One region of the Paenibacillus sp. ALJ109b genome, then DNA from elsewhere that is predicted to be linked to it. Evidence: riboswitches for the same ligand, from Rfam matches in the RefSeq annotation. Region 1 holds a riboswitch; the other holds the start of a gene.
What was found. Region 1 has a riboswitch for ZMP and ZTP ahead of G3352_RS16470 (TIGR01440 family protein). Riboswitches for the same ligand answer to the same signal wherever they lie in the genome.
Positions count from the first base shown of each region.

Region 2: linked by a shared signal. The riboswitch ahead of G3352_RS04955 (bifunctional 5,10-methylenetetrahydrofolate dehydrogenase/5,10-methenyltetrahydrofolate cyclohydrolase) and the one ahead of G3352_RS16470 (TIGR01440 family protein) in region 1 are both predicted to bind ZMP and ZTP.

Region 1 is NZ_JAAIFP010000015.1:88,973-92,936, forward strand. Features, by position in the region: gene G3352_RS16465 (serine hydroxymethyltransferase) at 1-1,165, opposite strand, end outside; gene G3352_RS16470 (TIGR01440 family protein) at 1,398-1,991, opposite strand; ZMP/ZTP riboswitch at 2,131-2,212, opposite strand; gene G3352_RS16480 (low molecular weight protein arginine phosphatase) at 2,329-2,901, opposite strand; gene G3352_RS16485 (manganese efflux pump MntP) at 3,026-3,586, opposite strand; gene G3352_RS16490 (L-threonylcarbamoyladenylate synthase) at 3,760-3,964, opposite strand, start outside.
Region 2 is NZ_JAAIFP010000004.1:414,363-418,326, forward strand. Features, by position in the region: gene G3352_RS04935 (MFS transporter) at 1-620, shown strand, start outside; gene G3352_RS04940 (nitroreductase family protein) at 791-1,276, opposite strand; gene G3352_RS04945 (nitroreductase family protein) at 1,294-1,869, opposite strand; gene G3352_RS04950 (MarR family transcriptional regulator) at 1,890-2,372, opposite strand; ZMP/ZTP riboswitch at 2,555-2,636, shown strand; gene G3352_RS04955 (bifunctional 5,10-methylenetetrahydrofolate dehydrogenase/5,10-methenyltetrahydrofolate cyclohydrolase) at 2,688-3,539, shown strand; gene G3352_RS04960 (DUF817 domain-containing protein) at 3,709-3,964, shown strand, end outside.

The sequences.
Region 1 (3,964 bases):
CTTTAGGGTTCTTCAATGTTTTGGCAATGATCTTACCAATAGCTACCATTGCTTCTTCGTTCATACCACGGGAAGTAGCTGCAGGTGTACCGATACGGATACCGCTCGTTACAAACGGGCTAGTCGGATCAAACGGAATTGCATTTTTGTTCACGGTAATGCCGATGGAATCAAGTACATGCTCAGCTTCTTTACCTGTGATATTCACGCTGCGTGTGTCGATCAGCATCAAGTGGTTGTCTGTACCACCGGATACGATGTTCAATCCTTCAGCAATCAGCGTTTCAGCCAATACTTGTGCATTTTTTACCACGTTTTGTGCATACGTTTTGAACGAAGGTTGCAATGCTTCACCGAATGCTACCGCTTTGGAAGCAATCACGTGCATCAGAGGTCCACCTTGGGAACCCGGGAATACCGCTTTATCAATCGCCGCTGCCCAAGCTTTGCGGCACAGAATCATACCACCACGAGGTCCACGCAGCGTTTTGTGTGTAGTTGTCGTTACGAAATGCGCATGTGGAACCGGGCTTGGATGCAAGCCTGCAGCTACCAGTCCTGCGATGTGAGCCATATCCACCATGAACAAAGCACCTACATCATTGGCGATGGAAGCAAGCTTTTCAAAATCAATGATACGCGGATATGCACTTGCACCTGCAACGATCATACGAGGGCGATGTTTAAATGCCGCTTTGCGCACTTCATCATAATCAATCAGGAATGTATCTTCTTGTACACCGTAAGCCACGAAATTGTACAGCAATCCGGAAGCGTTAACCGGGCTACCATGTGTGAGGTGTCCGCCATGCGCAAGGTTCATACCCAGAACGGTATCACCTGGTTTCAGAGCCGCAAGGTATACTGCCATGTTCGCTTGTGCACCGGAGTGAGGTTGAACATTCACATGTTCTGCTCCAAACAATTCTTTGGCACGATCACGCGCGATATCTTCTACGATATCAACATGCTCACAACCACCGTAGTAACGTTTGCCCGGATATCCTTCAGCGTACTTGTTGGTAAGTACAGATCCCAATGCCTCAATAACCGCTTCGCTTACGATGTTCTCGGACGCGATCAGCTCAATGTTGTTTTGTTGACGTTTCAGTTCAAGATTCATCGCTTCCAGTACTGCCGGGTCATTCTTGCGCAATTGTTCCATGATTAAATTCCTCCAGTTATAAGTGAAGTTATAAAGCGAAACTACAGTGGTTACACTCCTGACTTCGATTGCATCACCATCTTCCGATCGCTGTTATCCCCAGATTTTTCTGAACTCCCTTATAATAAGGGGGGAATCCGGGGATAAAGGCGAACGCTTTGCTTCTTCAGATTGGTGTTGCACTCTCCGTTTTCGTGTAAAGTCTAATTTGGCTTTATATAGGTTGAAGATATCAGTCACAAAATGTCGAATCTGGTTGCTCTTCCATACGATACACTGCACGCTCGCCACCAATCAACTTTGGACGGGTCAATGCTGTAGTTACACGAGCATCACCGATGTAGCGGAGTGCTGTCCGGAAGGGTACTGCCACATGCCGCAAATGCATGCCAATCATCGTCTCCCCAATATCCAGTCCCGCATGGGCCTGCACATGTTCAGCCAGGCATGGATCGGTCAGCGAGCGATACGCTGCGGATGCCATGGAACCACCTGCTTTGGGCACAGGTACTGCACCCACTTCAGTCAATCCAAGACGTGTAAGCAGTGAACGCTCCATAACCAGTGCACGGTTCAGGTGCTCACAGCATTGGAATACAACATCAAAACCGAACTCCTGCTGCACCTCGCGTATACCCGCAAGAAGCTGCTGCGCTACTTCAACCGCACCGCCTGTACCAATCCGTTTGCCTGCGACTTCACTTGTACTTGTACCGATCACAACGATCTGTCCAGTTCCAAGCTGTCCGGCAAGCGCCAGTTCACGCAGAATGGATGCGGTCTGTTCATGCAATCCGGGTTGTTCCGAATCTAACTCAATAGTCATCCTATCGCCTCCCGATAAAATCATGCCCGGCTTCCTCTTGGCTGCCCTTGGTATTCTTGCATGGCATTTCAGGTACTATTATAGCGAATAATCAGATGAAAGACGAAAAAAAGAGCAGTCTGCGGGTAACGCAGAATTGCTCTTTTGCCCAGGCGACCGGCCGTTTGTTCCGGTGCTCCATCGTGGTTATGCCCACTTCGTCGCCAGTTACACCGGATCCCTGTTTTCCCATCCATCATAAAACAACCTGCGTTTAAAATCAACGGGTAATTTACATCCCGTGTACGTTTTTTATATGGTAATCCATCGGTAGCTGGGAATGATTAAACGAATCCAATTAATCCAGCTTGTCCAAAAGTCTGTCGAGCGCGGTCCGAATCTCTGCCGCAGCTATGTTGTAATCGTCGCGGCTGCCGCCAAACGGGTCGGAAATATCAAAGCTCGGAATCCGCTGTCTGATCTCGATTGCCCGCTCACGTTCAGATGCCAAAATCTCCTGACCTAGCGCACGTTTCATCTCCAAGGTCGCAAACAGGCTGTCCAGTTCCTGAAGATCATTCAGGACTTGCTCGTCATTTTCCACATACTCTTTCAAGGTATAGGTCTTGTGTACAGAGTCGGGAAAAACCTGTATTACATGCTGTTTATGACTGCGTGTCAACGTGAGAATCAGATCGGCCCAACCGACCAGGTTGGAGCTAAGGAGCGTCGAATGAGGTGGTCCCTCCACGTTGTGATCCCTTAATACGGCCTCCGCATGACGGGAAATCGGCATGCCCGTTGTGGCGGCTACACCTGCGGAACGAACGTCCACCTGAATGCCCCGCTCAGACGCCAGTTTACGTAAAAGTCCCTCCGCCATGGGGCTGCGACATGTATTCCCTGTACATACAAACAAAATATGTTTCATTGTGGTTAGCCTCCCCATTTTGCAAATGTTGTCGAATCATGTTTGAAACTAATTCTGAACCAATGAACCTCTTAACTATATATTGAAGACTTCACTAGGCTGTAATCATGGTTAACGTCGTTTTTTAAAATATAAACAAAAGTCCAAAAGCGAGCAAGATCGCTCCGCCAACCGCTTCCCCGTAATCGCCCATGTTTTTGCTCACACGCCGTCCCAACAGCAGACCCATAACGGACATTGCTCCACCACAGACACCAAAAGCCAGCACCGTTAACACCAAGTCACTGCTGAACATGCCGAGCGAGACTCCAACGGAGAACGAATCCACGCTGACACTCAGTGAGAACAGAATCACACCGAGCAGAGATCGATGATCCACCAGTTTGGTGTCTCCCTCCCGGAATGCGTTCAAAATCATATGGGCGCCCAGCAGGACCAGCAGACCGCCAGCTGCATACGTCGTAATGTCACCAAGCAGGGAACTGACGTATTTGCCTGTATACATGCCGATGAGTGGCATGATGATGTGAAACAGGGCCGTTACGGTACTGATTCGCAATACGTCTCTCAGACGAATACCCTTCATGCCAATCCCGATGCCGAGTGAGAACGCGTCGAGTCCGAGAGCGACGGCCATAATCAAAATGGTTACCAACTGCCCTACATGGGCAGACACATCCCACATCCCCATACCCCCAAGTCACGTAAAGGTTCTTGTACACCATATGCGGACAAGAACCTAAACATGACCTGAGAAGGCTTTTTGCATGGCTGGCATTCAAAGAATGAATGGCTAGTCGTGGCTAGAGGGCAGGTGCCAGAGGGGAATATTCATAGCGATATTATGGAAAAAGGGAGCTATCGGTTACCGACCTGAATAAGTCGGTGACCTGCCGCCTTGAGCAGCCGGTTCATGACGGCTGCTCCCAGCCCTTCGCGCGAGCAGGCTTCAGCCACAATATATGTGGCCCCCTGCTCATCGCAGCTGCGCAGCGCGGCGTACAGCCGGCGCGCTGCTTCCTCCAGCTCGCTGGCTTCGCCCAGCGAGAACACGGCATCGGCG
Region 2 (3,964 bases), on a different contig from region 1:
TCCCGGCCATGCTTTCGATTATGGGCATGGTTTCGATCAGCAACATGTCTTCTGTAGCGATCTGGACGATGATGATTCCTTTTGTTCGTGAAGTGTTAGATCGGGATGCCGCTGCTATGGGTACACTCACCACTGCTTCAGCATGTGGCACATTAGTAGGACTTTTGATCATTTCGTGGATGGGTGAAATCAAAAGACGACGGACAGTCATGCTGTGCAGCCTAGCCGCCATCGGGCTTTTTAACGCCTTACTGGGCATATTCCCGAGTTACCCGTTTGCGCTCGTTGCCTTATGTGCCGCTGGTGCAGCAGGACCTTTCTTTGGTTCTCTCAGTTCATCTTTGCATGGCACTCTTGTCCCTGGACCTCTGCAAGGCCGAGTCAACTCAATACGGTTCCTCATTGGTGGCGGACTGCAGCCTGTAGGTGCATTTGCAGGTGCAGCGGTTGCAGAACTCTATGGTCTGCCTTTCTTATTCTTGTCTTTGGGTCTGCTCCCCTTGCTTTGTTCGGCCGCCGCAGCTTTTCTTCCGAACCTGAAGAATTTAGATGGTGATTTATCTACTTTACGGAATAGAACACGAGTGAATTCTTATAACAAGGAAATTAACACATTATAGGAATATCATTTTTATAAAATAGGTGAATCTCTGGATTAGTTGTGTGTATCCGCTTTAGCTGATTTTTAATCTGCAAATCGTATACATACCGCATACAAAAAGAACGACAATCCCTGCTAAGGTTTTGTCGTTCCTCTTTCATTTGAATTCTCTTCCCTATATCTTCCCCGCTACAGCAGTTCGAACTGAAGCTGCGGTTCTGTTATCTCAGATTTCCCTTCCGGCTGTTCGGCGCCATATCCCAATTCCAGAACCGCAGCAATCCGCTCGTTGCCTAACACGCCAAACTTTTCAGCACGACTCCGGTCGTACATCCAGTCATGCAACGTGCTGCGCACACCCAGGCCCTGTTCATGGGCAAGCAAACGAAAATTTTGGATCAGACAGCAGACGGCTGCAAAGTCCTCTTCCCGCTTATGATGATCCGCCTCTTCCTTCACCAAGACCAGAAGATAGGCTGGAGCGTGTTCCTGCAATCCCTGCATGAGTTTCCCATTATGGTTATCGGCAAAAATAAATCGCCACGGCTCACGAAGTCCATCATTTGGCGCCCACACCGCGTGATTGAGCAATTCGAGGATTAGCTCCTGTGATACCGGTCGATCCAAAAAATCTTTCGGACTGTGTATGCCTCCTTGCAGATTGGCCAATTCCATTTTTACATCCTCCCCTTCTACGTAGTCTGACCCTGAAATACAGTCCACTTTTGCTCAGCTGGTGTTCTTTTCCGGCTTCTTGGCGCTTTGTCGTAATATCCCATATGAAGAATGCCAACAAATCTTTCATTCTCACGCAGTCCAATTCCTTTGAAAAAGCCTTCATTCTGAATCATGGACTCTGTATCCCACAGCATTCCTAACCCTTGTTCCCAGCCCAGCAGTTGGAAGCTCTGCATCACCCCGCAGGCAGCCGCATAATTACGGTCATTGGTCAGACGATCCGGTCCTACAGTCGACATAACAATGACGTGAGCAGGAATATCGGTAAACCTCTTTTTAAAAACATCTAGCAGTTTTCCCGGAATCAACTTGCCGAGCTTGCTCTGCGACATCTGTTCCAGCATGCAGTCTACCAACCGTTTGCGTGCTTCGGGAGTTCCTGCATAAACAACACGCCATGAGCCAGCTTCAACAGATGGTTGAAGCCGTGTAGCCTTGCGCAGCAATTCAACAACCAACTCCTGTTCTACCGGTGTAGAATTACATTTACGAATACTTCTGCGTTCCCTGATCAATTCTGCCAGACTCAAGTGTTTCACTCTCCTTCAGTTTATCTGGATTCCATATCCATGCTGCTGTCTTGAAGAAATTGATGTATTATTTTCAGCTCCGGTTCCGAATATTTGTCCAAAGAACGATGGAACCGTTCAGCCTCAAGTACATGTAAACGTTCATGCAGTTCAAAGATCTTTTTGCCTTGCGGTGACAAACGGAAATAGCTCTCCTTTTTGTTGTCATTCATTTTCGTACGTTTGACGAATCCTTCCTCCAGCAGTTTGTTGCCGATCTTGGTAATACTCGCTTTGGATAAATTCATCGCCTCAGCAATAGCCGTGTTGTTAATAGGCTCATGCTTGCCAATGCAATCTATCATATGAACCGCGGTCAAATGCTGAGGGATTTTGTCCATGCTTTCCCGCTGGGCAATACTTAGAAAATGTTCAATTTCCGTATCCTTGTGATTCTCATATACATGTAAAAATCGGATAAATTGGTCATACAGTAACTGTTTTGTTCGATCGTTTGAATCCATTCTTCAATCGCTCCTTATTTACTTATAAACAATAAAAAATCCTTAAATAATTAAACTAATTCAAGAATTTAATCTTAAATAGTTTACTGGTTAACAATATATCACAAGTGAGAACAGTTATCAAATCCATTAACTATTGAACAATTCTACTTTTTCAAGTACTATCAATCTAAACAATTTAAACGATCATATGTAACTGGCGAACACGGTGAACCGTGAGGGAGCATATGGTTTTGTAATAAGCCGTACGCCTGGGCAGAGGTAAGGAATATTTATTTCCTTGCCTCTTTTTTATGTTGAAAGGGCGATGTGAAAATGAGTACTGACAAACTGATCTTGAATGGACAAACGGTAGCGGATTTTATGAAGGAAGACATGGCCTCAAAGGTTGCCATTCTTAAGGAAAAAGGAATTCAGCCTTGTCTCGCAACAATTCTCGTCGGAGATGATCCTTCTTCAGCAACCTATGTGCGGATGAAAGGAAATGCTTGTGCTCGCTTAGGCGTGCATTCTATTAAGGTCGTTCTTTCTGCGGATACCACCACGGATGAATTGATTCAAGAAATTAACAAGCTAAATGATGACCCGTCCGTACACGGTATTTTGCTTCAGCACCCTGTCCCGAATCACATTGATGAAAGAGCAGCTTTTGATGCCATTAGTATCGAGAAGGACGTTGACGGTGTAACGACCCTCGGTTTTGCACTTAATGCTTTTGGAGACGCAGAATTCCCTTCCTGTACACCACAGGCTATTATGCGTATTCTGGATTTCTACAATATTCAGATCGAGGGCAAACATGCGGTTGTCATCGGAAGAAGCCCAATTCTGGGCAAACCTGTCTCAGCCATGCTGCTAAACCGGAATGCAACGGTGACGACTTGCCACTCCAAAACCGTGAATCTGGAGGAAATCGTGAAGCTTGGCGATATCATAATTGCAGCCGTCGGTAAACCGCTCTTTGTTAAAGGAGACTGGATTAAACCAGGTGCTGTCGTTATTGATGCAGGTTATAACAAAGGCAACGTCGGAGATGTGGACTACGAAGCTTGCTTTGTTCCTTCTTCAGCAATTACACCTGTACCAGGCGGTGTTGGTCCCGTAACGATTGCGACGCTCATCGAACATACGATTAAATCTGCCTACAAGCTGTCTGAAAATGCATAATTGAATTGTCCAAAAAAAACAAGGTCCCTCCAGTTGACGAGGGGCCTGTTTTGTCTTTGATTAAGCTCGAATTGAAAATAAGAAAATATATAGATCTTTTTTTCTCTTTTTACAAACGGACCATATCTATATTATTATGAACAAGGCTTAGGAAGGAGATAAACATAACTTGAAACCTTTAGTACAGCTCCTACATTTTGGTTATCATCAGGCGATGAGTTGCATTTTTCCTGTGGCTATCTTTGGAACGTTGGCCCTTTCTAGCGTAATTCAGATACCCTTTCTTTATCGCTATGATGCCATTCTGCTTGTTTTATTAGCAGTACAATACCTTATGTACCGGAGCGGATTGGAAACACGTGATGAAATCAAAGTCATATGTATATTTCACGTGATTGGATTGGTACTGGAGATGTATAAGGTAT